Regions from separate parts of the Mesorhizobium sp. WSM4983 genome, predicted to be linked through region 2. Evidence: riboswitches for the same ligand, from Rfam matches in the RefSeq annotation. Region 2 holds a riboswitch; each other region holds the start of a gene.
What was found. A riboswitch is a leader RNA that binds a small molecule or an ion and turns the genes downstream of it on or off. The one in region 2 is predicted to bind cobalamin.
Positions count from the first base shown of each region.

Region 1: linked by a shared signal. The riboswitch ahead of P9254_RS04145 (DUF1636 family protein) and the one ahead of P9254_RS15800 (HoxN/HupN/NixA family nickel/cobalt transporter) in region 2 are both predicted to bind cobalamin.
Region 3: linked by a shared signal. The riboswitch ahead of P9254_RS03940 (CbtB domain-containing protein) and the one ahead of P9254_RS15800 (HoxN/HupN/NixA family nickel/cobalt transporter) in region 2 are both predicted to bind cobalamin.
Region 4: linked by a shared signal. The riboswitch ahead of bluB (5,6-dimethylbenzimidazole synthase) and the one ahead of P9254_RS15800 (HoxN/HupN/NixA family nickel/cobalt transporter) in region 2 are both predicted to bind cobalamin.

Region 1 covers NZ_JARTVM010000001.1:821,452-828,870, reverse strand. The annotation lists gene cobN (cobaltochelatase subunit CobN) at 1-3,360, opposite strand, end outside; gene cobW (cobalamin biosynthesis protein CobW) at 3,378-4,415, opposite strand; gene P9254_RS04145 (DUF1636 family protein) at 4,417-4,845, opposite strand; cobalamin riboswitch at 4,885-5,084, opposite strand; gene P9254_RS04140 (winged helix-turn-helix domain-containing protein) at 5,114-6,313, opposite strand; gene P9254_RS04135 (NADH-quinone oxidoreductase subunit A) at 6,648-7,013, shown strand; gene P9254_RS04130 (NuoB/complex I 20 kDa subunit family protein) at 7,004-7,419, shown strand, end outside.
Region 2 covers NZ_JARTVM010000004.1:350,025-357,443, reverse strand. The annotation lists gene P9254_RS15820 (xanthine dehydrogenase family protein molybdopterin-binding subunit) at 1-599, shown strand, start outside; gene P9254_RS15815 (MoaD/ThiS family protein) at 662-907, shown strand; gene P9254_RS15810 (group I truncated hemoglobin) at 948-1,451, opposite strand; gene P9254_RS15805 (sensor histidine kinase) at 1,767-3,236, shown strand; gene P9254_RS15800 (HoxN/HupN/NixA family nickel/cobalt transporter) at 3,765-4,832, opposite strand; cobalamin riboswitch at 4,923-5,113, opposite strand; gene P9254_RS15795 (DOPA 4,5-dioxygenase family protein) at 5,194-5,601, opposite strand; gene P9254_RS15790 (hypothetical protein) at 5,846-6,571, opposite strand; gene P9254_RS15785 (hypothetical protein) at 7,103-7,246, shown strand; gene P9254_RS15780 (nucleoside hydrolase) at 7,277-7,419, opposite strand, start outside.
Region 3 covers NZ_JARTVM010000001.1:773,520-780,938, reverse strand. The annotation lists gene P9254_RS03950 (aromatic ring-hydroxylating oxygenase subunit alpha) at 1-170, opposite strand, end outside; gene P9254_RS03945 (gamma-glutamylcyclotransferase) at 312-998, shown strand; cobalamin riboswitch at 1,069-1,266, shown strand; gene P9254_RS03940 (CbtB domain-containing protein) at 1,304-1,483, shown strand; gene P9254_RS03935 (CbtA family protein) at 1,499-2,296, shown strand; gene cobU (bifunctional adenosylcobinamide kinase/adenosylcobinamide-phosphate guanylyltransferase) at 2,289-2,810, shown strand; gene cobO (cob(I)yrinic acid a,c-diamide adenosyltransferase) at 2,812-3,441, shown strand; gene cbiB (adenosylcobinamide-phosphate synthase CbiB) at 3,448-4,437, opposite strand; gene cobD (threonine-phosphate decarboxylase CobD) at 4,436-5,485, shown strand; gene P9254_RS03910 (tyrosine phosphatase family protein) at 5,488-5,997, shown strand; gene P9254_RS03905 (creatininase family protein) at 6,013-6,864, opposite strand; gene P9254_RS03900 (RidA family protein) at 6,877-7,260, opposite strand.
Region 4 covers NZ_JARTVM010000010.1:21,726-29,144, reverse strand. The annotation lists gene P9254_RS22885 (D-amino-acid transaminase) at 1-224, opposite strand, end outside; gene P9254_RS22880 (aminotransferase class V-fold PLP-dependent enzyme) at 415-1,596, opposite strand; gene bluB (5,6-dimethylbenzimidazole synthase) at 1,945-2,676, opposite strand; cobalamin riboswitch at 2,720-2,897, opposite strand; gene P9254_RS22870 (histone deacetylase family protein) at 3,012-3,938, shown strand; gene P9254_RS22865 (exodeoxyribonuclease VII small subunit) at 3,942-4,193, shown strand; gene P9254_RS22860 (DUF2277 domain-containing protein) at 4,385-4,651, shown strand; gene P9254_RS22855 (pirin family protein) at 4,660-5,580, shown strand; gene dxs (1-deoxy-D-xylulose-5-phosphate synthase) at 5,713-7,419, shown strand, end outside.

The sequences.
Region 1 (7,419 bases), on a different contig from region 2:
GAAGCCAACCAGGCGGTCGACCGTCTCGGCGAATTCCGAGGCGCCGCGGGGGCCGTGGCGCATCTGCCCGGCAATGAAGCGCGGATTGACGGCGCGGGCCCGCACCACGCGCGACACCGCTTCGCCGACCGATCGCGGCCTCGGCTTCTTAGGATCAGTCGTGTCGAGCACGATGACATCGGCATTCCTGCCAAGCGCGGCAAGTGCGGCCGAAAACCCGCCGATGAAGGCGACATCGGCCGAACCTTCGAGGATGTCGCGGCCCGGGTCGTCGCCGGTGTGGACAAGCAGGTCCGCCTCGGCGATGCGGCCCTCGAAGACGCCGGGCGCGGAGATAGCCTCACCTTCGGCGCCGCCATAGGCATGCGAGGTTGCTTCGAGATAGGCGCGGCCGATCTCTTCGCGCGCGCTCCATTCGCCGCGCGACAGCAATTCCTCGACCCCGGCGCCGTAAGTGCCGGGCGAGGTGCCGAAAATGCGCGGACCGATTTTGCCTTGGGCACGGGTCGCGGCGGCAAGCGGATTTTCCCAATCGTCCTCGTCGCGGCCGGCGACGGCGCTGGCCGCGGCGTCGATCAGCGCGATCTGGGTCGGGAACATATCGCGAAACAGGCCGGAGATGCGCCAGGTGACGTCGACGCGCGGGCGGCCGAGGGCGGCCGGCGGCATCACCTCGATGCCGGTGACGCGACCCGTGGCGGCATCCCATTGCGGCCGGCAGCCCATCAGCGCCAGGCCCTGCGCGATCTCCTCGCCGCCGGTGCGCAACGAGGCCGAGCCCCAGAGGTCGATGACCAGCGAGCGCGGCCAGTCGCCATGGCTCTGCATATAGCTGCGCACGACTTCTTCCGCCGCCGCCTGCCCGAGATCATAGGCCGTCGACGTCGGCATGGTGCGCGGATCGGAGGTGAAAAGGTTGCGGCCGGTGGGCAGCACGTCGGAACGACCGCGCGCCGGCGCGCCTGCCGGTCCGGCCTTGATGTGACGGCCGTCGAGCGCAGCGAGCAGGGCGTTTTTTTCGGTCTCGACGCTTTGGCGGCGCAGCGGATCGGCTTCGTCATCGGGCGCGCGGCCATAGACATGCAGCCCGTCCTTGACGGCAAAATCCTTGAGGTCGCACAGCCACGCGTCGATGCGGCGCAGCGCCTCGTCCGGCGCATCGGTTCCGGCAACTCCGGCTTCAGAAGCAAGGCCTGTCTTCTGCGCCGTTTCGACGATCAGCCTTGCAAGTCGGTCGCGGCGGCGGCGGTCGAGCCCGTCGGCTTGTGCGTATTCGTCGACCAGCCGCTCAAGCCTCTGTTGCGCCTCGTCGAGCCCGGCGCCGGTCAGCGGCGGCGGCAGGTGACCGAGCGTGACGGCCGCGATGCGGCGCTTGGCCTGCGCCGCCTCGCCGGGATTGGAGACGATGAAAGGATAGATGACGGGCAGAGAGCCGGTGACGATCTCAGGGAAGCAGTTGTCGGAGAGCGCGACCGTCTTGCCCGGCAGCCATTCCAGCGTGCCATGCGCGCCGACATGGACGATGGCGTGGACGCCGAGCGACTTTTGCAACCACAGGCCGAAGGCGATCAACTCGTGGCGCGGGGGAAGGGTCGGGTCATGGTAGTCGGCGCGGCGGTCTGCGGAGCGACCACGGTCGGGGGCCAGCGCCACGGTGACGTTGCCGAAGGCGGCGGCGCGGAAGGGGAAGCTTGCGGAAGGAGGCGCTTGAACACCCCCCTCTGTCCTGCCGGACATCTCCCCCTCAAGGGGGGAGATTGGCAGTTTCGCTGACGGCGCTTCTCCTCCAGCGTTGATGATTGGCGAAAGCATCGATGCAGGCGCAATCTCCCCCCTAGAGGGGGAGATGTCCGGCAGGACAGAGGGGGGCGCATTGACGTGAGCTTTGTCGTTGGCTCTCCCCCACGCTGCCTCAACCGTGTCGCGTGCACCTTCGGGAAGCGCTGCCGAAAAGGCGAGATATTCCTGTAAGGTGAGACCAAGTCCACCCACCTCCAACACATCCAGCAGCCCGCGTGGCGATTGTGGAATCCCATCAACCGCATAGCCCTGTTCCTTGAGGTCGTGCAGCATGGCGAGCACACTCGACGGAACGTCGAGGCCGACGGCATAGCCTGTACGTCCGGGCGCGCTTGGATAATCCGGAATCAGGATCGCCAGCTTGCGTTCCGCCCGCTGCGTCCGTTGAAGGCGGAGGAAGGCGGCGATGCGGGCGGCGACCTGGGCGACGCGATCCGCCTCGGGACGGTTGGCGAAGGCGCGGAAGGCCAGCGCCGGATCGGTGTCAATCTCGCCCTTGAAGGAAATCGCGCCGGCGAGGATACGGCCATCGAGCTCGGGCAGCACGACATGCATGGCAAGGTCGGCGGGCGCCAGGCCGCGCTGGTTTTTCTCCCAGACTTCGCGCCGCGTCGTGGCGACGATGACCTGGAACACGGGCACGCCGGCACGGTCGAAGAGCGTTTCGGCACCCGGCTCGGCACCGGAGGCGAAGGCGGTTGCAGTGACGATCGCGGACGGGTTCAGCGAGGCGATGGCGGTTTCGACGAAAGCCAGCGATACCGGGTCCTTGAGGCTCGAAACAAAGATCGGCATTGGCGTCATGCCCTGCGAGCGAAGGGCATCTGCGAGTGCATCGATTGGCGCGACGTCCGCGCCAAGCAGCATCGAGCGGTAGAAGAGGATGGGGATGACGGGGGCACCGACGCTGTCGATGTTGAGCTCCGCCACACCCCCCTCTCTCCTGTCGGACAGAGGGAGGTGTGACTGATCGCCGACGTTCAAGAAGACTGATTTCGCGACAACTCCGATTCCTGGTTGATAGTACCCCGCCTTCGGCACGCTCACCGGCTCGGCCACGGCCGTATCCGACCCGGCGAGCCTTGCCAGTCTTTGCACCAGCGCGCTCATGTTCGCCGGGCCGCCTTCGCGGAAATAGCCGAGCAGGGTGTCGAGTTCGGCGCGCGGCAGGGTCGAGGCTTCGATCAGCCGCTGGTCCTCGTCATGGCTTTCGCCCGGCAGCAGCGCCAGCTTGATGCCGCGCTCGCGTGCGACCGCGGCGAGCTGGTCGGAGCCATAGCGCCACCAGTCGTAGCCGCCCAGGATGCGGACGAGGACCACCTTGGCGTGACGGGCAACGCTGTCGATCCAGAGGTCCACCGACATCGGATGGCGGAGATCGCGAAGTGCTGCCAGCCGCATCGACGGCAGCCGCGCGGCGTCGGCCTTCCACGCAGCGGCGAGGCCGGCGAGATCGCTGTCGGTGAAGGACAGGGCCACGACATCCGCAGGCGTCTGCCTGAGGTCGATCGGCTCGGCGAGATCGTCGAGCGAGGCGGATGTCGTGGTGAGGATGTGCATCGCGGTTCGGTCTTGCCTCAGCCGGCGAGGATACGCTCGATCGCCGGGCGGTTCAGCCCCTTGAGGCCGATGACGACGAGCCGCGATCGGCGGTCGTCGTCCGGCGTCCAGGCGCGGTCGTAATAATGGTTGACGCGCGGGCCGACGGCCTGGAGCAGCAGCCGCATCGGCTTGCCGCCCACCTCGACAAAGCCTTTGACGCGCAGAACGTTTTCCTGCTCGGCGGCGAGGGCGACGCGCTTGGCCAGCTCGTCCGGACTGGCGATGGACGGGATATCGATGACGAAGGAGTCGAAATCGTCATGCTCATGGTCGAGCTCGTCGTCGTGATGGGTCTTGCGGTTCTCGATGTCGTCCTCGACCGCGAGACCAAGACCGAGCAGCACGGAGGGATCGACCTTGCCCTGCGCGGTCGGCACGACCTTGACGGCGCGCGCCACATGCTCGCCGATGACGGCATTGGCGCGGACTGAGCCCGCCGCGTCCATCAGATCGCTCTTCGACAGGATGATGAGGTCGGCGCAGGCGATCTGGTCCTCGAACACCTCTTCGACCGGATCGTCGTGGTCGAGGGAATCGTCGGCGGCGCGCTGCGCCTGCAGGGCGTCCATGTCGGAGGCGACGCGGCCGTCGGCCAGCGCCGGACCGTCCACCACGGCGATGACGCCATCGACGGTGACGCGGCTCTTCACCGTCGGCCAGTGGAAGGCCTGGACGAGCGGCTTCGGCAAAGCGAGGCCGGAGGTTTCGATCAGGATGTGGTCGACCTTCGGCGTGCGCGACAGGATCTGGTCGAGCGCCGGCACGAAATCGTCGGCGACGGTGCAGCAGATGCAGCCATTGGCGAGCTCGACGATATTTTCCTCTGGGCAGGTGTCGATGCCGCAGCCTTTCAGGATCTCGCCGTCGATGCCGACATCGCCGAATTCGTTGACGATGATCGCCAGCCGCTTGCCCTTGGCGTTTTCGAGCAGGTTGCGGATCAGCGTGGTCTTGCCGGCGCCGAGAAAGCCGGTGACGACAGTGCAGGGAACACGGGAGAGGGATGCGGTCATGTCAGTCCTTCAGCAGGTCGAGGGGAGGGATGCGGGCAACCAGGCCGCGCTTGAGGGAATCGGGCCGGCCTCGCCAGGGGATGAGGCCGTCGGTCGAGGTGGCAAAGAGCTTTGCGCCGATGACGAGGTCGGCGCCGCTGGTCGTTTCCAGGTCACCGAAGACATAGCTCCAGCAGCCGTCGCGCAGCAGCGCCGCGCTCAGGCGGCGTTTGCAATTGCCGAGACACTCGACGATGCGGATGCGGATTTTCTCGTCCGGCGCGGCGCGGCGCGCGTCTTCGGCAAGGAGGGCGCCGGCGCGCGGATGCGCGTCCGAACCGGTCTCATCGCGGCAGGAGGAGCAGACGATGACGGTCACTTCCGATAGCGCGTCGCGGGGTTCGGACGAAGTGTCCGCGGTATTAGCCGGAAAACTGACGTTGCGATCCAAAACCAGGCTCCTTGCCCGGAAAACCCGCCGAGCGATCGGATTCTCATGTCTCAGACGGCAGGTCTCCTGGCTCGCGGGTCGTCGCCTTACGCCGCCTTCCCGGGAAACATCCCAGTGGTTTTCGGCTGAGGCTCGTCGCTCACAGTTGCGGGGACAGCCGCGGATTTGGGTTTTCCCGCACCGCATTCCCTCTTGGCTCCTCCCCTTGCCGGGAGGAGACCGTCTGCGGCGGATTTAGGCTTAGAGGTGCTGGCATGTCAACGCGCGGCTACGACACCGAAATGTCGGCCAACGCCGGCCCAAGGTCGCCGGCCGGCGTCACCTCGATGGTTTCCAAGCCGAGCCATGCCTGCATCTGTTTCAACTCATCGAAGAGCTGTGCGGCCGTTTCGGCGGGAGCGCCGGCTTCGGCAAAAGCCGCATGGACGCGCAGCACGCCGGCCGGCCGGTCGGCTCTCAAATCGACCCGGGCAACGATCCGGTCGCCGAGCAGGAAAGGCAGCACGTAGTAGCCGTACTGGCGCTTCTCGGCCGGCGTGTAGATCTCGATGCGGTAGCGGAAGCCGAAGAGTTTTTCCGTCCGGGTGCGTTCGAATACCACCGGATCGAAGGGCGCGAGCAGGGCGCGGGCCTCGATCCGGCGCGGAAAGCGGGCGTCCTTGTGGAGATAGGCGGGCTTGTCCCAGCCTTCGACCTTCACCGGCAGCAGTTCGCCCATCTCGACCAGTTCCTCGATTCTGGCTCTCGTATCGCCAGGCGCCAGGCGGAAATAGTCACGCAGATCGCCATAGGTTGCGATGCCATGGGCGCGGGCGGAAATGCGCAGCAATTGGCGATGCGCGTCCTCGACCGAGGGCACCGGCAGGTCGAGGATGGCCTGCGGCAGAACCCGCTCGGGCAGGTCGTAATAGCGCTCGAATCCTCGCCGGTAGGCGGTGGTGATGCGCCCGGCCCAGAACAGCCATTCGAAAGCGTGCTTGGCCTCGCTCCAGCCCCACCATCCGCCATTGCCCTTGTGGCCTTCGATGTCGGAGGCGGCGATCGGCCCGCGTTCCGCGACTTGCCCGTAGATCTCCTCGATCATCGCCTTGCGCTCGCGGCCCCATTTGGCGAGGCCGAGATACATTTCCTCGCCTTTCTCGGCCCGCTGCATGCGCCAGCGCATCAACGGATAGGTCTCGACGGGCAGGAAGGAAGCCTCATGGGCCCAGTATTCGAAGACGGTTCGCTTGCGCGTGACGGCCGCGTTGTCGAGCAGCGCAAGCGGGTAGGGGCCGAGGCGCGAGTAGAGCGGCATATAGTGGGCGCGCACCACGGCGCTGACGGAATCGATCTGCAGCAGGCCAGTTCGGGAAAGCACGCGGGCGAGATGGCGACGATCGGGAGTGCCGGCAGGCCGCGCATCGGTAAAACCCTGCGCGCCGAGCGCAATGCGCCTTGCTGCGGCGAGCGAGATCTTTTCTTTCATCCAGCTACCTTGCCCTGATCCTTTGCCGGGGTTTCCAGTCGGTGATTCCGGCCATGCTAGCAGGCAAATGGCGGGAGATATGTCAGGATAGAAAAGTGGAGTAAAACATGAAGGAAATCAAACAGGAGCGGATCGGACCAGTTTCTTCCGATATGGCGTCCAGGGCCGGATTTTGAAGAAGGTTTGACTTGCGTCGCCGAAACCGCTGCGCTAACCCTCGCCGCGTCGCAGCATAGGCCACCTAAAACGGTTCAGCGGGTTAAACTGTCACGCTTCCGCCTTAGAGTCCGTTGCTGTAATCAAAGTGAACTGGCCGCCGAAGGAAAGCCGCCGCATGAGCGCACTCCTAAGTTCGTATCTGCCCATCGTGCTCTTCATCGCAGTGGCGATGGTCGTCGGCCTGGCGCTGATCGTTGCGCCGTTCCTGGTTGCCTACCGCAATCCCGATCCGGAAAAGCTTTCCGCCTATGAATGCGGGTTCAACTCATTCGACGACGCCCGCATGAAGTTCGACATCCGCTTCTACCTGGTGTCGATCCTGTTCATCATCTTCGATCTCGAGGTCGCCTTCCTGTTCCCGTGGGCGGTGTCCTTCTCCAAGCTCGGCATGCTCGGCTTCTGGTCGATGATGGTGTTCCTGGCGGTGCTGACCATCGGCTTTGCCTATGAATGGAAAAAAGGAGCGCTGGAATGGGATTGAACGACAGTTCAGGCACCCTCGTCGCGCCGAAGCCCAAGGGCATCATCGATCCCAACACCGGCAGGCCGGTGGGGGAGGACGATCCCTTCTTCCTCGAGATCAATAATGAGCTGGCCGACAAGGGCTTCCTTGTCACCTCGACCGAGGCGCTGATCACTTGGGCGCGCAGCGGCTCGCTGATGTTCATGACCTTCGGTCTCGCCTGCTGCGCGGTCGAGATGATCCACACCTCGATGCCGCGCTATGACTCGGAGAGGTTCGGCGTCGCGCCGCGCGCGTCTCCGCGCCAGTCCGATATCATGATCGTCGCGGGCACACTGACCAACAAGATGGCGCCGGCGCTGCGCAAGGTCTACGACCAGATGCCGGAGCCGCGCTACGTCATCTCGATGGGTTCGTGCGCCAA
Region 2 (7,419 bases):
ACGTTGCCTGGGAAAAAGGCCACGCGGTCGCCAAGGGCGAGAAGCACGGCAATCTCGGCAAGCTGTCGCTGAAGGAGATCGCCGCACAGTCCGGCAAGACCGGCGGGCCGATCGCCGGCCATAGCGAGCTCGTCGCCGACGGCGCCGGCGTCTCCTTCGCCACCCATATCTGCGACGTCGAGGTCGATCCCGAGACCGGCTCGACCAGGGTGATCCGCTACACGGTGGTGCAGGATGCCGGCAAGGCCGTGCACCCGACCTATGTCGAGGGCCAGTACCAGGGCGGTGCCGCGCAAGGCATCGGCTGGGCGCTCAACGAGGAGTATATCTACGGCAAGGACGGCCGCCTGCAGAACCCGGGCTTCCTCGACTACCGCATCCCGGTGTGCTCCGACCTGCCGATGATCGACACGCAGATCCTCGAAATCCCCAACCCCAACCACCCCTACGGGGTGCGCGGCGTCGGCGAGACCTCGATCGTGCCGCCGCTGGCGGCGATCGCCAACGCGGTGTCGAACGCGGTGGGCGTGCGCATGAGCCACATCCCGATGTCGCCGCCGCGGATTCTTGCAGCGCTCGAGGCCGAACGGGAAGGCTAGCATGCTGAAAAGCGCGAAGCGGTTTTCAGCTCACGTCACGGTCCAATGAGGATCAGGCGATAATGGTCCAAGTCACGCTCTGGGGCTCGCTCAGCGCCGCCGCCGGAGGCAAGGACAAGCTCGACATCGAGGCCAAGGACATCAGGGAGCTGTTCCGCAAGCTTGCGGAACAGCATCCCGCGTTCGAACCCCTGCTCGATCGCGGCATCGCGGTCGCGATCGACGGGACGATCTATCGCGACACGTGGTCGAAGGAACTGCCGCCGGGGGCGGAGATTTTCCTGCTGCCGCGGCTGGCGGGTGGATAGGCGGAGCGGCGGACCGCCTTCGCCGGATTCGCGCTGAGCCTCACCCCTTTTTGACAGAGCCGGCAGTGACCTCATCCTTGTGCGCGGCAAAGGCTTCCAGGACCTCGGTCTTTTCGGCTTTCGGAACCTTGAAGCGGTCGAGCGTCCGCCCGAGTTCCGCTGCGACCTCGTCGAACTCGGCGGGAGAAATCTTCAGGTCCTTGTGGGCCTCCTCGAGGCCGAGCGGCGTCGCGCCCGGCTCGGTGGCCACGAACTTGAAGGGGCCGCCGGAAACATCGCACACCCACAGCGTACGCATGAACTTGAGGCCCGGCAGCCGTTCGAGGTTCTTGGTGTGCCATTTGCGCAGTTGCGGGTTCTTGGACTTCTTGCCGACGATGGGGTTTTTCACGACGGCGTCGCTGAAGTGATCGACCACGGCTGCGATGGCGAACACGCCTCCCAACCGATCGTATAGACTCTTGTCCGGCGCGGTCTGCTTGGTCTGCGCCAGCGCATCGCCGGCGGGCAACATGGCGGTCGACGCGGCCGCCGCCGCCAGCACGGCGACGACGCTTCGTCTCGAAAGAGAGGTCGAAACAGCCGTTTTCATCTCCGGTACCTCCGTTGGGCCAGAGCCGGCCGCTCTGGCGGCTTCAATGCGTGATTGCGGGACATATGCACTTTGCCTCAAACGGCATCGTATGAGGAACTAACGAAACTGCGCCCGAAATATTCCTCCGGCGGACCGGCAGCCTGGGGTCTATTCACGATGCTAAAATTTTGCGTGACGGAGACGGATACATAAACGGCGTCGCGCGTTAATGCGCCTATGGCTGACGGGCTCTTCCGTGAATCGTGGCCTCGCGGAAACGGCGAGATGGCGCGATTCATTCGCGAATATCCCTGGTCGGAAAGCCCGCTCGGGCCGATCGAGACATGGACGCTCAGCCTGAGGACGACGGTCGACCTGATGCTCGCCGCCGAAGCCCAGATCGTGCTTTTCTGCGGGCCGGAGTTTGTCGCGCTCTACAATGACGCCTACGCGCCGACCATCGGCGACAAGCACCCGCGCGCGCTCGGCCGTCCCGCCGAGGAAAACTGGTCCGAGCTCTGGACCGACCTCGAGCCGCTGCTGCGCGGAGTTCTCGAAACCGGCGAAACCTTCTCGGCCAGGGACCGGCCTTTCTACATCGAACGATCCGGCCTGGTCGGCGAGACGGTCTATTTCGACATCTCCTATTCCGCAGTGCGGGCGCAGGACGGCACGGTCGAAGCCGTGCTCTGCATCGTTTCGGAGACCACGGCCCGGGTGCTGGCGGCAGCAAAGGTGCGCGAAAGCGAGCAGCGGTTTCGCGCGCTGGTCAATGCTAGCTCCGACGTGGTTTACCGGATGAGCCCGGACTGGCAGGAAATGCATGAGCTGGACGGCCGCGGCTTCCTGTCGAGCGCCCAGGGGCCGGCGATCCGCTGGCGCGACGAATACCTGTTCCCGGAAGACCAGGCGAGCATCCAGGCGGCGATCGAGCGCGCCATCATGGAGCGCGGCGTGTTCGAGCTCGAGCACAGGGTGCGGCGCGCCGACGGGTCCGCCGGCTGGACCACCTCACGGGCAATCCCGATCGTCGATGACACCGGCAGCATCCTGGAATGGTTCGGCATGGCCGCCGACATCACCGAAAAACGGGCGAGCGAACAGCAGATCCAGCTTCTGATGCGCGAGGTGAACCACCGCGTCAAAAACCAGTACGCCGTGATCCTTTCCATGATCCGCGAGACGAGCAAACGCGCGACCGACCCGCGCGCGTTCGAACACCAGATCCGCGAACGCATCATGGCGCTGTCGCGCTCGCACGACCTCTTGGTGCTCAACGACTGGCGCGGCGCAGGCATGGCCGACCTTGTGCGCGAACATCTGCGACCGTTCGGACACGAAGAGCGAATCTCGCCTTGCGGGCCGGACGTGACGTTGCGGCTGAACGCGGTGCAGAACATCGGCATGGCGCTGCATGAGCTGGGCACCAACGCGACGAAATACGGCGCCCTGGCCGGCGACGCCGGAACCGTGCGGATGGACTGGCGGGTAGCACCGGCCCCCGAAGGCAGCGATTTCGAGCTGGTCTGGGAGGAACATTTTTCCGAACCTCCCGCGGCCGCCGATGCCAACCCGCATAAAGGCTTCGGCAGCGTCGTTCTCCAGCGCGTCGTCCCCACCAGCCTCTCCGGCAGCGCCTCCATGGAACGGCTGCCCGGCCTCGTTCGCTGGACGCTCTCGGCGCCGCTCGCCAACGTGGTCGTCGCCGGCGGGGCGGAGCTGGACGGCGATGAGCAGATCGCCGGGCTGACGTGAGGCCGGTTGCATCCTGGGAGACCGAACAGGGCGGCTCGCCGCCACGTCGGAAGCTCGCTGGCGCCGCCGAGCCCTCGCCGTAGCGCCGTACGCCGAATGGCTTGCGCTGCTCCCATTTTTGCTTTCCCCTTCCCCGCTTTTTTAGAACAGAAAAGCGCCAGCTTTTCTGTTCTGGACTCTGGATATTTGGACTCTGGATTCTGGCTTATGGATTATGGGGCTTATCCCAGGCCTTAACCCCTGGCTTATCCAAGCGCAGAATTCCGTCACACTTCCAAAGGCTTGGGCTACGGCTCCTCAGCATGCCTTGAAGCGCGTGCGCACGGGCCGGCGATCTCCTGTCGCTGTCTGCCAACAGTGAACGGGAACAAGAATGTCAAGCCGAGCACCGCTGACGGGGCGGCGATCGACCTTTGCCGTCATCGGCTTCCCGATGCCGAGGCATTCAAGGCGGCAGGCTGGCAGCCCGCCGGCGTCTGATGGCAGAGAGATGCGGCTGGCCTGCTGCAGCCAGCCGCCGCCGGCGGCTTATGAATTCTTTGCTGCGGATCCGATCTCCACATCGTCCAGCCCCTTGGCCTTGTAGACGACATAGGAGATCGCCCAGGCGGCGATGAAGATGCCCATAATGGCGAAGCCCAGATTGTTGAAATTGTCGTTGAGCGTGCCGACGCCGTTCCAGAAGCCGCCCGACAGACCGAACTTGTCACCGATCAGGCCGAGCGCCTCGATGCCGCCGATCAGTACTGCGACAAGGACCGACACCAGGGTGATCGTCATGTTGTAGTACAGTTTGCGGATCGGCTTGACGAAGGCCCACTCATAGGCGCCGAGCATCATCACACCATCGGTCGTGTCGACCAGTGACATACCGGCCGCGAAAAGCACCGGGAAGACCAGAATGGCCTCGAACGGCACGCCCTTGGCCGCTTGTGCCGCGGACACGCCGAACATGGCGACTTCGGTCGCGGTGTCGAAGCCAAGGCCGAAGAGGAAACCAAGTGGGAACATGTGCCAGCTGCGCGACACCAGCCGGAACATCGGGCGGAAGACGCGGGCCAGGAAGCCGCGATTGTTGAGCAGCAGGTCCAGATCCTCCTCGACAAACGCCCCACCGGCCCGCACCCGCCGATAGCTTCTGTAGATCGAGAAGAAGATGACGATGTTCATCGCCGCGATGGCGAGCAGGAAGAGTGCGGAAACGCCGGTACTGATGGTGCCGCCAATCTCCTGAAGGCTCTGGAAACGGCCGAGCAGGGACGTTGCCGCCGCGATAGCCGCAGCGACGATGACGACGATCGTCGAATGGCCGAGTGCGAAAAAGAAACCGACGGAGACCGGCCGTTTGCCGTTCTGCATCAGCTTGCGCGTGACATTGTCGATGGCCGCTATGTGGTCGGCATCGACGGCATGGCGCAAGCCGAGGCCATAAATGACGAGAGCGACGCCAAGCAATGTCGGCTTGTCGTGGAAGGCGACGAAAGCCCACAGCCACGCCCCGACGTTGAGAATGGCGAGCGCGCCGTAGATTGTAATCAGCCTGGCCTTCAGGTCGGGCGCGGTTTTTTTCAGCATTTTCGATAGTTGGATCAGCATGGTTCTGCCTTTGACGTTGCCTGTCATCGCAGGGAACTCGCCCCGCCGTCCGGCCAGGCGCGCACACCGGATCACCCCGTCCGATGTTCTGCTTTGACGTCCATGATGGCAGGTCTCCTGGCTCGCGGATTGCCGCCGCTTTCGCCTTCCCGGCCCATGCAGCCAGTGGCATCGTGAAAACGGCATGCCGCTTACAGTTGCGGGGGCAGCCACGGCTTTGGATTTCTCCGCACCGCGTTCCCTTTTGATCCCCGAAGGGAACCATCGGCGCGAATTCGCCACACCGCGGTTGGCCAGTCAATCAACAACTCCGACGGCCAGCCGCCTCTCACGCCATCGTGACGAGATCGCCGCGCCCCCCTCACACCCCCAGCGTCGGCTCGGTATTCACCTCCAGCGATTCCTCTGCCTCGTCCTCCTCGCCAAGCACGTCGCCCTTCACCGGCAGTGCCCGTCCGATCCAGATCGGGTCGATCAGGTGGTCGCGCTTGGGGTTGGTGGTGTTGGGGTGGATGAGGATGCTCAGGCCGCCGTGGTTCAGCATCAGCCAGGGAACCAGCGTGGCAAAGATCTCGGTGGCGAAGGAGACCTGGTACATGGCTTGCTGGTGCGGGCCGACCGGCTCGTCGCGCCAGTTGCCCAGGCGCACGCGGAAGCGCTCTGCGATGCGCTGGCGAAGCCATTCGGCATGCTGCCGCTCGGCCTCCCCGCCGTAATAGATATGGGCGTGATAGCTGGCGATCTCGGCGATTGGCCTGACTTCGTTCATCGCGATGCTCCCCTTCGATGATTTTTTTGCGCCCGGCGGAACTCTAGCCGAAGCGCGGGCGCCTTGTCTGCAGCCGGCCGCGGTCTGCGCCTGCGGTCGGCAGGGTTATCGGATATGGCGCTCCCCCGCTCCGTCTCGGCTGCGCCGAGCCACCTCTCCCGTCCACCTTGTGGGGGCGAGGAATTGCCAAACCGCCGAGGTTGCAACCGGCAGGAAGGATGGCAACGGCCGTTCTGCCTCTGCCCTAAATCACCGCGGTGACCGTGCCCTTCGCATTTAGGCGACAGCCGACTTTCGCCTGCCTCACTTCGATGCCGCCTCGCCTGTCATAGTCTATGCGCACCTCGATCGGCGCGTTGAGCCCGCTTCGGCGTTGACGCAAGGGGCCGGCGCTGACCGTGTAAACACGCACGGCGCCGAGGGGCTTGGCGGCCGCCGTGATCGCGGCGCGACAGGCGCGCACCACGGCGGCCGGCGTGCCCCGTATCGCCTTCGGAGGTGACAGCGGCGCGATGCGATAGCCTTTGGTGACCCGCCGGAGGTCGCCGCCGGCGGATCTGGAGGGCCTCAGCACTGGAGGCAGCACAATGGTCTGCGTCGCGCTCTTGGCCAAAGCAGGGGCTGTCGGCACCGCGGCCGGGTTCTGCGCAGAGGCAGCCGATCCGCTGACGGCGGAAGGATCGTCGCCCGCGGCGGCGCCGCCCACGCTTGTCGACACGCCTGTGCTGGTGCTGCCCAGATTGCCGCCGGCATTGACGCCGAGCGATCCGCCGCCGGTCGATGCGCCGACGTTTGCGCCGCCGACACCGTCGGCACTGGCGCCCACGCCCGCCGACACGCCTTGCGAACCGGCGCCCAATCCGGCGCCGACGCCGATGCCGCCGACCTTGCCGCCCACGCCGACGTCAAGCGCCGAGGCATGCCCGATCGGGATGGCGATCGCCAGCGCGGCTGCTAGGTATTTTTTCATGGCCAGACCTTTGTTCCAAGGCCAACCTTGTGTGGCTCCTCATCGAGCGTCCGCTCGACAGCGGTCTGCGAAGCCTTCGTCGCGCGAATGCGTGCCGAGCGATGGCAACTTCTCGCCCTGCCAGGCATCGGCCTCGGCGGTGACCGGCGCGGCTGGAGGCCGCTCGAAAGACGAATGAGAGAAAAGCGGTCTCGGCAACGCCAAGCACTGAAAAAGGCTTAGGACTTCTCCTTTCAACTTAGCTGTCGACAGCAGGGCAAGTTTGAGCTCGCCTACGCGCTGCTAACGGGTAACTTTCAAATTAGTTTCAACTAAAATGCAACAGAACAAGGACACCACCGTGCCAGCGCCGGTTGCTGAAGCCGACCGCCGGGCTCTCGTCGAAATGGCCGTCTCGGCTTCGCCGGGCCAATTCTCCCCCACTTCCTGGCGTGCGCGGGCCTGGAGGCTTGAGAGTCGCCCAGGGCGGCAAGGCGCCCGCGCTACCGGCTCGAAGCCGCAACGCTCGTCGCGCTGGCCGACAAGGATGCGGTGCTGGTCGGCCAGGCCGACCTGTTGCGATCGATGGTCGAGGGTGCGGCCGGCGATGCGATCCTGGCCAACAAGCGCGAGATCGAGACCGGCATCGCCGCCATCAGCGCCACATTGCGCGACAGGCAATCGTTCCTGCTGTGAGGGCCGGCTAGGCCTTGCCCCTGGAGCGCCTCACGCCTTTTGACTGGTGAGGCGCTCGAGCGCATCGACGATCAGGTCGCAGAATTTCGAATGGTCGAGCTTCATCGCCACGGTATGGCGGAAATCGACCTGCTCGCTCGCCGTGCCGCCGAAATGGCGCATGCCGCCCAGCT
Region 3 (7,419 bases), on a different contig from region 2:
AGAGGTTCCGCGAGATCGGCTTCGCGGCAAACCATGAGCCAGCTCCGATACCAGATCGCTTCGAGATCGAGCCGGTAAGCGTCGGCTTCCCGATAGGCGCTTGCAGGCAACGTCGGCTCGAGGCTGGTGAGGCCATTGTAGCGGCTGTGTTCGCTAGGATTTGGCTGCATGAGCGGCTCCCCTTGGCTGATGACAGCCGACACCCGGGCAGGACCGTTGTCAATTGCGCGGCCATTGTCGCTTCCGGGTGCTGCCCTTAAGGTCACTTCGTAATCGCCTGCGGTTTCGCCGGCTGCCCAGGATTGCAAAGTATGCCTGCAAGAACGATGTCGCTGACCGTGGAACTGGTCGCCCGCTGTTTTCGCGCGGTCGATGACCCGGGGCCCGACCCGGATGCCGAGCATCTCGTGGACAGCGACTATGAAGCCATGCTGGATGCATTCGAGGCCGAGCTACCTGCAACCGAGCCTCTCTGGCTGTTCGGCTACGGCTCGCTGATCTGGAAGCCCGAGATTGAGCATGTCGAGGAGCGCGTCGCCGTGGCACGCGGCTGGCATCGCTCCTTCTGCATGAAGATGACGCGCTGGCGCGGCACCAAGCAAAGGCCCGGGCTGATGATGGCGCTGGATCGTGGCGGCCAATGCAAGGGCGTTGCTTTCCGCCTGAACGGTGGTGACCGCCGGCAGGCGCTGGACAGGCTTTTTCGCCGCGAGATGACGCTGAAGCCGACCAGCTACCGGCCGCGCCTGCTGCAACTCGCAACCGACAAGGGGCCGTTGAGAGCGCTTGCCTTCGTCATCAATCGCAAAGGCACGACCTATGCCGGCCCACTCAACGAAGACGAGGTGGTCGAAAGGCTGGCGACCTCGTGCGGCCACTGGGGTTCAGGCGCCGACTATCTCTACAACACGGTGAAGAACCTCGAACAGCGCGGTATTCACGACCGCCATTTGTGGCGATTGCAGCAGCTCGTCGCCGAGCGGATCGCCGGATCTTAGTCCGAAACCGGTGCCGCAATCACGCTGCGGTGTGACGGAATTTGGTTTGCCGGTCGCGACGATTCTGCCTATAGTCGCTGGCGTCGTCGGTTCCGTTTTTGGAGCCAAGAGGGAATGCGGTGAGGGTGGAGTCTTTGCCCTAAGCCGTGGCTGCCCCCGCAACTGTGTGCGGTAGTCCTCTCCATAGACCACTGAGGTTTGTCCTCGGGAAGGTGGGGAAGGGTGCGAATCCGCGAGCCAGGAGACCTGCCGGCGACAGGAAAGTTGACTTCGATGCCCTCGGGTGGAGGGCGAAAGGACAAGACATGAATACCGCTTCCGTCGCCCTCGGCGCCTCCGTCTCCTCGCAGTCGCGCATCATGCAGCTGGCTCTCGCCGCGCTGCTCGGCATTTTCGTCGTCGGTTTTGTCGGCTTCTCGCACATCGATGCGGTCCACAACGCTGCCCACGACTATCGTCACTCGATGGCTTTTCCCTGCCATTGACGAAGGCCCGATATCATGAATCTGTTTCGCAACGTCGTGTTCGTGGCGGCGATCGTAGGGCTCGTGGCGGGCATCGCGCTTGCCTGCATGCAGGCCTATGCGACCGTGCCGCTGATCCTCAAAGCGGAAGTCTATGAAAAGGCGGGCGGCGGTCATCACCACGACCATGCCGCCAACACTGGAACTAGCGTTGCCATGAGCTCGGCCGAACCGGCGGGCAATGCGATGAGCAGCGCCGCTCCTGCGTCGACGGAAGCGGCGGCTCCGACCGAGGACGAGGGCTGGGCTCCGGCCGACGGCTTCGAGCGCTTCGCCTTCAACGTTGTCGCAAACATCGTCACCGGCATCGGCTTCGCGCTGATCCTGGTCGCGGTCTCGGAATTCGCCGGTGGCATCGGCAGCTGGCGCCAGGGCGTGTTCTGGGGCCTTGCCGGCTTTGCGGTTTTCACGCTCGCGCCCGGCCTCGGCCTGCCGCCGGAACTGCCGGCCATGCCGGCGGCGGACCTTCTGCCGCGCCAGATCTGGTGGATTTCGACGGTGGCCGCAACCGCGGTCGGCCTTGGATTGATCGCCTTTCGCAAGTCGCTGCCCTTGGCAATTCTGGCGGTCGTGCTGATCGTCGCTCCGCACGTAGTCGGCGCGCCGCAGCCCGTCAGCTTCGAGACGGCGATTCCCGAGGGGCTGCACCATCAGTTCGTGGTGGCGGTGACCCTCACCGATCTGGTCTTCTGGCTGGTGCTCGGTGCGGCCGTCGGTGTGGTGCGCGGCCGCTTCACCGGTACGTCGACCAGCCTGCGCGACAGCTTTGCCTGATCGCGCGGAGGGCCATCTGACCTTCATCATCGGCGGTGCGCGCTCCGGCAAGAGCGCGCATGCCGAGTGCCTGGTGGCGGCAAGCCCGTCGCCTTGGGCCTATATCGCCACCGCGCAGGCCTATGACGAGGAGATGCGCGAGCGCATCGCGCTGCATCGCTCGCGCCGCGGCAAAGGCTGGGTCACCGTCGATGCGCCGCTCGACCTGGTCGGCGCGATCGACGCCTTGCCCGATCACCAGCCGGTGCTTATCGATTGCCTGACATTGTGGCTGAGCAATCATATGCTGGCGGACCACGATATCGAGGCCGAGTGCCGGCGGCTCTCGGATGTGCTTTCGCAGCCGCGCGGACCGTGGTTTGTGGTGTCTAACGAAGTCGGGCTCGGCATCGTGCCGGAAAATGCGCTGGCGCGCCGGTTCCGCGACGCCGCCGGGCGGCTCAACCAGCAGGTCGCGGCTGTCGCCGACAGCGTGCTGATGATGGTGGCGGGGCTGCCGCTCAAGGTGAAGTGACATGGGCGAGATCAAAGACACGATCATCGACGACAAGGATGCCGAACGCCATCGAGCCAAGATGGCCAAGCGCAAGGCGGTGCAGGATGCCGAGGTGGCCGGCAAGACGATCGAGAAGGGACTGCTGATCGTCAATACGGGGCCGGGCAAGGGCAAGACCACGGCTGCGTTCGGCCTGGCGCTGAGGATGCTCGGCTACGGCAAGCGCGTCGGCGTCGTCCAGTTCATCAAAGGCAAATGGCACACGGGCGAGAAGGATGCCTTCGCCGCCTTTGGCGATCGCGTCGTCTGGCACGCGATGGGCGAGGGCTTCACCTGGGAGACGCAGGACCTGAAGCGCGACATTGCCGCCGCCGAGGCTGCCTGGGCGAGGGCGCTCGAGCTGATTGCCGACCCGTCGATCAGCCTCGTGGTCCTCGACGAGCTCAACATCGCTCTGCGCTACGACTATCTCGAGCTGGAAAAGGTGGTCGCGGCGCTGAAGGCGCGTCGCGAGGGCCTGCATGTCGTCGTCACCGGCCGCAATGCTAAGCCGCTGCTTGTGGAGGCCGCCGATCTCGTCACCGAGATGGGGCTGACCAAGCACCATTTCGCGGCCGGTGTGAAGGCGCAGCAGGGGATTGAATTCTGAGGCGCCTTAGCCGCCGATCAAAATGGTCAGGTAGATCACCGTCGCCGACAGAATCGCGAACAGGCCGATCAGCAGCCCGTCGGCGACGCGATAGAGTTCCAGCGCCTGCCTTATGTCGGTGCTTTCGGCCTCGCGCCTGCCGCCTTCGCCCATGAAGGCATCCTCGACGACCTCGCCGCCATAAGTGCGCGGTCCGGCCAGGGCGAGCCCCAGCGCGCCGGCCATGGCGGCTTCCGGCCAGCCGGCATTGGGCGAACGGTGCTTCTTCGCGTCACGCCGCATGACCTGCCAGGCGTTGCGGGGGTCGGCGCCCTTGACGATGAAGGCCGCCAGCACAATCAGCAGGCCGGTGAGCCGCGATGCCGGCAGGTTGACCAGGTCGTCGAAGCGAGCGGCCGCCCGGCCGAAGGCCTCGTATTTCGGCGTGCGGTGGCCGATCATGGAATCGGCGGTGTTGGCGGCCTTGTAGGCAGCACCCCCGGCCAAACCACCGACACCGGTCCATATGGCAGGCGCGACGACGCCATCGGAGAAATTCTCTGCCAGGCTTTCGATCGCGGCTCGGGCAACGCCCGCCCTGTCGAGCTCGTCCGGATCGCGGCCGACGATGCGCGAAACGGCGATGCGGCCGAGCGTGAGGCCGCCGGTCTCCAGCGCATCGGCGACATCCTCGACATGCTCGGCGAGGCTCTTCTGCGACAGAAGCGAGGAGCTGAGAATGGCCGCGATGACCAGGCCGGACGGAAAGATCAGCCAGAGCAGGACATGCAGCGCCAGGCCTATGGCCGCCGGCACCAGCAGGACGACCAGAAGCGCCTGGAGGCCGCGGCGGCGACGCAATTCGTCGGAATCGGTGGCGCGGTTGAGCCTGCGATCGAGAAAGGATATCAGCCTGCCGATCCAGGTTACCGGATGACCGATGGCGTTAAACAGCCAGTCCGGGTAGCCAAGGGCACGTTCGATGGCGAGTGACAGGAAAGCGATCAGTATCGACATGAAGCTTCTAAGCGGAGCGGTTGCAGCGGTTGATCACGGCGGCAGCCTTGGCCGGGCAAGCGCGCTCTTTCCTCATGCGCCACAGCCTTTCCTTGACCTCTCGACAGGTATCAATCCGCACTCCTATCCGCTTTTCGATCTGCCCGCCACCGCCCTGTCACGATTGCCCGAGCCAGGACGACTGCGCGAATTGGCCGAAATTGCGGCCAAGGCGTATGGCGCGCGGTCGGCGGCGCATGTCGTGGCCGCGCCCGGCACGCAGATCCTGTTGCCGCGGGTCGCTTCGCTGGTGAGGCCCGGCAAGGCACTGGTGCTGGGTCCAACCTATGCCGAGCACGCCAGGGCGGCCGCGATTGCAGGCCATGCGATTGTGGAGGTGGGCGACTTCGACGCCTTGGCGGACGCTGACCTTGCCGTGCTGGTCAACCCGAACAATCCGGATGGGCGAGTGATCGAAAGGCACCGCCTGGTCGGCCTTGCTGCGCGGCTTCGCGCGAAGGGCGGCCTGCTGGTGGTCGACGAAGCCTTCATGGATGTCGGCCCGGTCCAACACAGCCTTGCCGGCGATGTGGGCCAGGGTGGTATGGTGGTGCTGCGCTCCTTCGGCAAATTCTTCGGCCTTGCCGGCGTCAGGCTTGGTTTCGCGCTGGCCGACCAACTGACAGCCGAGCGGCTGGAGGCGCAGCTTGGGCCATGGGCTGTCGCCGGTCCTGCACTTGAATACGGAATCCGCGCATTGGCGGATGCCGGGTGGCAGGATGACATGCGACAGGGCCTGGCAGCCGATGCCAAGCGCCTCGACGCGCTGCTCAGCCGATTCGGTATCGCGGTCGCCGGCGGCACCAGTTTGTTCCGCTATTTGTCGTTCTCCGATGCTGCCTCCCTGTTCTCCGCTCTTGGCGAACGCGGTATCTTGGTCCGCCATTTTGCCGATCGTCCGCACGCCTTGCGCGTCGGTCTGCCCGGCAGCGAAGAGGAGTGGCAGCGGCTCGAGAGCGCGCTTGCAGCGTGGGCCTCGCGGCGCGACTATGCGCCGAAGGAGTGCTGACGATGATCCATGTCTGTTCGCTGTCGAAGGTGGAGGAGACCGTTGCGAGAACCGGCGCGGAGCGCTTGCTGTCGCTGCTCGCCGACGGCACCGGGATGATCCGTCCGGCCTCGATACTGGCCGAAAACCATCTGCATCTCGTCATGCACGACATCGTCGCCGCGCAGGAAGGCATGACCATGCCGGGCGAGGAGCATGTGCGCGCGCTGCTCGACTTCGCCTATCGCTGGGACAGGGCCAAACCGATGGTCGTGCACTGCTATGCCGGTATCAGCCGCTCGACGGCATCGGCCTATATTATCGCGGCGGCACTGGCGCCCAAACGCGACGAGGCGGAGCTGGCGAAGACGCTGCGCTTTCTCTCGCCGTCAGCGACGCCCAATCCAAGGCTGATTGCCGTTGCGGATATGTTGCTTGGGCGAGAAGGCCGGATGATCGCGGCGGTCGAAGCAATCGGGCGCGGTGCAGATGCCTTTGAAGGGATTCCGTTCGAACTCAGCATTAGAGATTGAGCTCGCACTGTTCCGCTACGCCAGCCAGTCGGCAAGCCTCGCCTTACGCACATCCCTGGCCAGGCTGATGAAGCCATCGGCCTGATGCTCGGCCGTGAGCCGGCCTTTTTCGGCGGTGGCGGTGCTGGCGTCGCCGACCACGCCGTTCGGATTGAGGTCGCTGGCGATCCAGGCGAAGGCGTGCGTTCCGGTGTGCCGCAGCAGGGCGAATTCCTTTTCGGCGCGACCGACATTGGAGACGAAATTGTCGGCCTTGCCCATATCGACGAGATCTGGCCGGAAATGCAGCATCAGCGAGGTCTCGACATCGCCGCCATGGATGCCGTGACGGTCCTCGAGCTCGGTATACATGCCGGAGGGACGGCCGAAGCGCTGCCAGCTCGTCTTCACCGCCAGCATCTTTGCGCGCACGCGCAATTCGCGCGTGACAATGCCCATGATCTCCTCGTTGCCGCCATGCGAGTTGACGACGATCAACTTTCTGACCCCGGCGCGGGCGACCGAGAGGCCAAGCTCGGTCCAGGCGTCGACCAGGGTGGTGGCCGGCAAGGTGAGCGTTCCCGGCGCATGCAGATGCTCGTTCGACTTGCCCACCGCCTGCACCGGCAGGAGGCGGATGTCGATGTCCTCGGGCAGGCGCGCAATCACCGTCTCCAGCATGCCCATCATGATCGAGGTGTCGGTCGAGACGGGAAGGTGAGGGCCATGCTGCTCGACCGCGGCCACCGGCAGAACGGCAATCGTCGCTTCCGCGTCGATCGAGGCGTATTCGGTCGTCCGATAGTCGCCCCACCACACACGTCTTGTCGTCACTGTCGTCTCCCGATGGTCTGCTGTTCGGCCCGAAGGTCTAAAGCGCCTGGGCATTCCGGGCAACAGCTAGCCTGCTGCCAGAACCTCCACCTCGACCTTGAATTCCGGGCGGGCAAAACCTGAAACGATCATCAGCGTCGAAGCGGGCGCCGGATCGGAAAACAGGCGATTGCGAACGTCCATATAGGCCTGCAGATGCGCGCGATCGGTGACGAAGGCGTTGATGCGCACGACATCGTTCAGCGTCAGCCCGGCTTCGCTTAAGATTGCGGCAATATTCTTGAAGCAAAGCTCGGTCTGCGCGCCGGCATCCTCCGGGACGGCGTCATCCGGCGCGATGCCCAACTGACCCGAACATAGCACAAGGCGCTTTCCCGCTGGAATTTCAACGCCATGGCTATAACGGGCAAAGGGCGGCTTGATCGACTTGGGGGCGAGATAATTGAGCATGGCATTCTCCTGTCGGCAGGCAGACTAAGGCCGGATTCATGAAAGCTTCAAGATGCGGTGCATGCCGCCCGGGCGATTATGGACAGGCGTCCAAAAAATGGGCACGATGCCATTTGTACAGCATGACCCGTCCGGTCTCGGCAATGACTGCCGCGCAAG
Region 4 (7,419 bases), on a different contig from region 2:
CTGTGGATCTTCAAAAGATCTGCTTCGGTCAGGGAGAACGGCATATCGAGCTCACGGAGCGATCGCCGCAGGCGCGCCATGTGACTGGCAAAATCGACGAGCTTGCCATCAAGAACGAGCGTGACCTCATAGACTCCGTCGGCGAACAGGAAGCCCCGATCGAAGACCGAGATACGGGCCTCGCTTTCCGGTAGATAGGATCCACTCACATAGACTTGGCGCATTGATAGACCTCAAAAATGCAGACCACGCTCACGGCCTTGAGCGAAACTATTGAACTCTTGTCAGGGTGCAGGCCTAGGCAGCTTCAAGCGCAATAGCGGCGCTGCCATCCTGCACCCCTCGACTGCGAAAACGCTATTCGCCAGACAGCAGGCGGCTAAGGTCAGGCACAGCCCCGAGAAATTCGTCGGTTCACTCCACAGCGCTTCGCAGCGCGGCGACAAAGGCATCAAGATCGCGCTTAAGCATGTAAATGTGTGGCGAAACCCGCAAACCCTCGACGTGCTCGACCTTGCGGTATTTCACGTGGACCTGGTGTTTCTCGCGAAGGTCGCGCTCGAGTTGCTGCATGTCGATGCTGTCGATCGAAAACAGACTTATCGCAGCGAGGCTGTCCGTGTCGGTCGGCGTATGGAGCCTGAAACCGGGAATGTCCTGGACGAGACCTACCCAATATCGGGTGAGTTCGCGCAGTCGCGCATGCATCCGTTCCGCGCCGATCGCCTTGTGGAATTGAATTGCGGGCGCGATTCCTGCCTGGACAGCGGAATTGTAGGTGCCGAGATTCCAATGGTCGAACCTGTCTATGTGCACCGCGGGCTGGTCGAAAGGTGCAAGCAATGGCCAGGTGGTATCGATCCGGCGTTCGCTCACGACCAGCATACCGTTGCCGATAGGAGCACCGAGCCACTTGTGCAGGCTGGTGACAAAAAAATCGCAATCGAGTTCGCGGAAGCTGACCGGCATCTGAGCAAAAGTCTGGGCACCGTCGACGACGGTCATGATGTCGCGCTCCCGCGCGATTTCGCAGAGCCGGTTCACCGGCAGGACACGCCCGTTCCAGTGGTACATGTGAGTCAGCTGCAGGACGCGGGTACGCGGGGTCATCGCCTGAACATAGGATTCGATGATGTCGTCGTCGCTGTCCATGAGGTCGAAGGTGCAGTTTACAACCTCGATGCCCTCGCGCTGTTGCCGCTGCAGCCAGCCCGCACGAACGCTGGGGTAGTCCCAAGGCGAGATCAGCACTTGATCGCCCTTAGTCAGCGGTATTCCGAAGATCGCTGTCGAAAGACCCTCCGACGAATTCCGGTTCAGCGCGATCTCTCCGGGGCTGCAATCGATTAGTTCCGCCAGCTCGCGTTTGATATGAGGAAGTGCTGTGTCGAGCTTGCTCCACATATTGTAGTCGGGATTGCGACTGATGAAGCGGTAGGCGTCAATCGTCGCTTCCTCGACAACAGTCGGTGGGGGACTGACCGCGGCGTTGTTCAAGTTGAGGAATGGTTCTTGCGGCGGGTATTTTGCGCGGATGCGCTCCCATTCCGCTTCGCCCTCATGTTCGGCGGACCGATCTATTGCAAAAAAGTTCATGGGAACGCGCCGGGTCTCATCTATCGCCCGACAATAAGCGCCGAAGCCCAGCTCAATCTGCCTATTCACATGAGAAGACAGAATTTAATTCCGAACGCCGGTGAATTCACCAGACGTTGAAGCCCGAGAACTACATCGCTTGGCACAGGGTTAGCAGTGAGGAAGCGAGTGCGGAGATCCGGCCCAACCACGCCAAGAAGAACCGTCACGTTGTCAAGCGATGCGCGAACAATCCCCGGTTTTCTGAGAGCGGGCAACGACGGTCAGGCCTGCCAATGCGCCATTGCGCAAACGCGGAGCGCGATGGCGCGTTGCGGTTGGTGCGGGTCTATGGAACGCCGAGCGGTTCTAAGGCTTCAATCGTTCTCCGAGACGAGCGATCGCCGATTTGAGCGGCGCCTCGCCGGCGCCGCAAAAGGTCTCGCTCATCACCAGCTCGGGCAGCGGCAGGCGCTTGCCCCAGCCATGCGCTTCGAGGTCGGGCCTTGGAGCGAATTCCGAGACGCGGCCGACGCAGAGATAGGCGATCGGCGTGACGTGCTCGGGGATCGACAGCAGTCGCTTCAGCGCTTCGGGCTCGATGATGCTCACCCAGCCGACCCCGACGCCTTCCGCCCGCGCCGCGAGCCAGAAATTCTGCACCGCGCAGACGGTGCTGTAGAGGTCCATCTCCGGATTGTGCCAGCGCCCGAGCGGCGAGTTCTTCGAGCGCTGGCGGTCGCAGGTGATGCACAGGTTGAGCGCGCTTTCGCAGATGCCCTCGAGCTTCAGCTTGCGGTAGAGCGCCTGCCGGTCCGCCTCGATCGCCGGCAGTTCCTGTTCGCGCGCGGCCAAAAACAGGTCGCGCACCTGCCGCCGCCTTGTGGCGTCCCGGATGACGATGAAGTTCCAGGGCTGCATGTAGCCGACCGACGGCGCGTGGTGTGCCGCGGTGAGCAGCCGCGCCAAAACGCCGTCTTCGAGATCGTCGGCAAGGAAATGGCTGCGCACGTCGCGCCGGGTGAACATGGCCCGGTAGACGGCGTCGCGCGCCAATTGGTCAAAGTCATCGCCGCCGGCGGCGGCTGTTCGTGCCTGCATCGCTTGTCCCCTTGCGATAAGCAGTCCTCCGCCTGACCATGCGGATGACCATGTCTGCCGGGCCGGTCTTCTGGCTCGGGATCGACCCGCATCCGGCGCCTTCCCGTCTGGGACAGTGGCGTTTGCCGGCGCGGTCCCCCTCACAGCGTTGGGCACGCCACGGATTTCAACCGTGTTCCCGATTCTCCCGCGTTGCGGGCACCAGGCAGCGACGCGACCTTATCGCGAAGCCGAAGCCGGGCCAATGCCGCCAGCGACACGATTGGGCGCGATTTCCCCAATCATTCGGCGCTGGAACATGGCTATCCGTGCGACAGGTGCCTAGATTAGGCGCCATGACCACTCGTCTTTACACTCATCCGGTATTCCTGGAACACCTCACGCCGCCCGGCCACCCCGAGCGGCCCGACCGTTTGCGCGCCATCGAGCGCGTGCTCGACGACGAGGCTTTTTCGGCCCTCGACCGCGTCGAGGCGCCGGAAGGCGACGAGGCGACTATCCTTTACGCGCATCCGGAGGATTTCGTCGGCCGTGTCCGCGCTGCGATTCCCGAGACGGGGATCGTCTCGATCGATGCCGACACCAGCGCCAGCCCGAAAAGCTGGCAGGCCGCGGTGACGGCGATCGGCGCGGCGAACGCCGCCGTCGACGATGTGTTCGAGGGCCGTGCCGCCAATGTCTTCGTTGCCGCGCGTCCGCCGGGCCATCACGCCGAAAAAGCGACCGCGATGGGCTTTTGCCTGTTCAACACCGCGGCGATCGCCGCCCGTTATGCGCAGGAGAAGCACCAGGCCGAGCGCGTCGCCATCGTCGATTGGGATGTGCATCACGGCAACGGCACGCAGGACATTTTCTGGGACGATCCGTCGGTGCTCTATTGCTCGACCCACCAGATGCCGCTCTATCCGGGCACCGGTGCCAAGAGCGAGACCGGCGCCGGCAACATCGTCAACGCGCCGCTTGCGCCGAGCACCGGCAGCGACACGTTCCGCGACGCCTTCCTGTCGCGCGTGCTGCCGTCGATCGACGCCTTCCAGCCGGATCTGATCATCATTTCCGCCGGTTTCGATGCGCACCATCGCGATCCGCTGGCCGCGATCAACCTGACCGAGGATGATTTCGACTGGGCGACCGGCCAGCTGATGGAGCGCGCCGGGCGCCACAGCGGCAACCGGCTCGTCAGCCTGCTGGAGGGCGGTTACGATCTGCAAGGATTGGCATTTTCGGTCGCCGCCCATGTCGGGCGGCTGATGAAGGGATGAATGATGGCTGATGAAGCTAACCAAGACGTCAAGGCGATGAGCTTCGAACAGGCGCTCGACGCGCTGGAGAAGATCGTCGATGATCTGGAGCGCGGCGACGTTCCGCTCGACCAGTCGATCAAGATCTACGAGCGCGGCGAGGCGCTGAAGGCTCATTGCGACCGCTTGCTCAAGGCCGCCGAGGACAAGGTCGAGAAGATCAGGCTCTCGCGCGACGGCAAGCCGGTTGGAACGGAGCCGCTCGACGCCGAGTGAGGTGTATTGATATTCAGGTGAGGCCGCCTGCAAACGCGGCTTTCTGCGGTTCCGGTGCTCACGTCCTTCAAGTACGCTCCGGTCCGGTTCTCGGAACCCGCCATTTTCGGCTCGGTCTGACCTGAATCTCAACACACCTCGGTGCACAATGTCAGACCGGTTCGGGCAGAAAGCAGGTAAGGAGTTAAAGCATGTGCCGAAACATCAAGACCCTGTTCAACTTCGATCCGCCGGCGACCGACGACGAGGTCCATGACGCGGCGCTGCAGTTCGTTCGCAAGCTGAGCGGCGCGACCAAGCCGTCCAAGCGCAACGAGCATGCCTTCAACCACGCCGTCGAGGCGATCGCCGCCGCCGCGCGCGAGTTGCTTGACAGCCTCGAAACCACCCAGCATCCGCGCAACCGCGAGGAAGAGGCCGCCAAGGCGAAGGCCCGATCCGCGCTCCGCTTCGCCTGACGCCGGTCATGAGCTTCTTTCCGGGCAACGATCCTGAGGCCGGCGACGACTTCGCCTGCGACCAGATCGAGTTGATGGTCATTCCGAACGCCAAGGACATTGGCGGCTTCGAGGTTCGCCGCGCCTTGCCGACGGCGAAGCGCAGGCTGGTCGGTCCGTTCATCTTCTTCGACCGCATGGGTCCGGCCATCCTGCGCGCCGGCCATGCGATCGACGTGCGCCCGCATCCGCATATCGGGCTTTCCACCGTCACTTATCTGTTCGACGGCAAGATCAGGCATCGCGACTCGCTCGGCACCGAAATGGTGATCGCGCCGGGCGACGTGAATTTGATGACCGCCGGCCGCGGCATCGTTCATTCCGAGCGCACGCCCGAGGAATTGCGCCGCGCGCCGATGTCGATTTCCGGCCTGCAAACCTGGCTGGCGCTGCCGGACAGCAAGGAAGAAATCGCCCCGGTGTTCGCGAACACGTCGGTCGTCCAACTGCCCGAAATCGATGCCGAGGGCGTTAGCGGCCGCGTCGTCATCGGCGAATTTTCCGGGCTGCGCTCGCCCGTCGCGACCGCCTCGGAAACGCTCTATGCCGATCTGCGGCTGGCGGCGGGCGCCAGCGTCAAAATCCCCGGCGACGCCGAGGAACGCGCCATCTACACGCTGGAGGGCGAGGTTTCGATTGCCGGCGACCGTTTCCCGGCCGAGCGGCTTTTGGTGTTCAAACCGGGCGAGGAAATCGTCGTGTCGTCCGAGCGCGGCGCGCATTTCATGCTGTTCGGCGGAGCGTCGCTGGGCTCCAAGCGCTATATCTGGTGGAATTTCGTTTCGTCCTCGAAAGAACGCATCGAGCAGGCCAAGGAAGAATGGAAGACGGGCCGCTTCGATATCGTTCCTGGCGATGAGGAAGAATTCATTCCGCTGCCGGAAGGTTAGCGAAGGATGGACATTCTGCGCCAGGCGCGTCACTGACACGCATTTACATTGGCGCGCCGTCAGCCTATCTCGCGCATAGCAAAGCGCATATTTGAAGGTTAACCCAAGGTTAAGTTGACAGGCCGTCCCAGAGTGAACCCGAAGCCTGACACGCCGCTCCTCGACAAAGTCCGCATCCCCGCGGATTTGCGGACGCTTGATGAAAGCGAGCTGCCGCAGCTGGCGACCGAACTGCGCGCGGAGCTGATCGATGCGGTGTCGCACACCGGCGGCCATCTTGGCGCCGGTCTCGGCGTCGTCGAGCTTACGGTTGCGCTGCACTATGTCTTCAACACGCCGGAAGACCGGCTGATCTGGGACGTTGGCCACCAGGCCTACCCGCACAAGATTCTGACCGGCCGCCGCGACCGCATCCGCACGCTTCGCCAGGAAGGCGGTCTCTCCGGCTTCACCCGGCGCGCAGAGAGCGAATACGACCCCTTCGGCGCAGCGCATTCCTCGACTTCGATTTCGGCCGGCCTCGGCATGGCGATGGGCCGCGACCTTGCGGGCGGCCGCAACAATGTCATCGCCGTCATCGGCGACGGCGCCATGTCCGCCGGGATGGCCTATGAGGCGATGAACAACGCCGGCGCGCTCAATGCCCGCCTGATCGTCATCCTCAACGACAATGACATGTCGATCGCCCCGCCGACCGGCGCGATGAGCGCCTATCTGGCGAGGCTTGCCTCCGGCAAGACCTATCTCGGCCTGCGCGATTTCGGCAAGAAGCTGACCTCCTATCTCGGCAAGCGCGCCGACAGCGCCATCACCCGCGCGGTCGAGCATGCGCGCGGTTACGTCACCGGCGGCACGCTGTTCGAGGAGATGGGATTCTTCCACATCGGCCCGATCGATGGACACAATTTGGAGCACCTGATCCCGGTGCTGAAGAACGTCCGCGATAATGGCGACGGTCCCATTCTGATCCATGTCGTCACCCAGAAGGGCAAGGGCTACGCGCCGGCGGAGGCCGCCGCCGACAAGTATCACGGCGTCAACAAGTTCGACGTCATCACCGGCGCGCAAGCGAAAGCGCCGGCCAACGCGCCGAGCTACACCAAGGTCTTCGCCGAGAGCCTGATCCAGGAGGCGCGCGAGGACGAACGAATCGTGGCGATCACCGCCGCGATGCCGAGTGGCACCGGCCTCGACCTCTTCGGCGAGGTGTTCCCGGCCCGAACCTTCGATGTCGGCATTGCCGAGCAGCACGCGGTGACCTTCGCCGCCGGCCTCGCCACCGAAGGCTACAAGCCCTTCGCCGCCATCTATTCGACCTTCCTGCAGCGCGCCTACGATCAGGTGGTGCACGACGTGGCAATCCAGAAACTGCCGGTGCGCTTCCCGATCGACCGCGCCGGCTTCGTCGGCGCCGACGGCGCCACGCACTGCGGCGCCTTCGACACGACCTTCCTCGCCTCGCTGCCTGGCTTCGTCGTCATGGCCGCCGCCGATGAGGCGGAGCTTCGCCATATGGTGCGCACGGCAGCCGACTACGACGGCGGCCCGATCGCCTTCCGCTATCCGCGCGGCAACGGCGTCGGCGTCGACATGCCGGAGCGCGGCTCAGTGCTCGAGATCGGCAAAGGCCGCATTCTCAAGGAAGGCACCAAGGTGGCGCTGCTCTCGTTCGGCACGCGGCTGCAGGATTGCCTGCTGGCCGCCGAGGAGCTCGGCGCCGCGGGCCTTTCGACCACCGTTGCCGACGCTCGCTTCGCCAAGCCGCTGGACGAGGATCTCATCCGCCGCCTGGCGCGCTCGCATGAGGTTCTCGTGACGGTCGAGGAGGGCGCGGTCGGC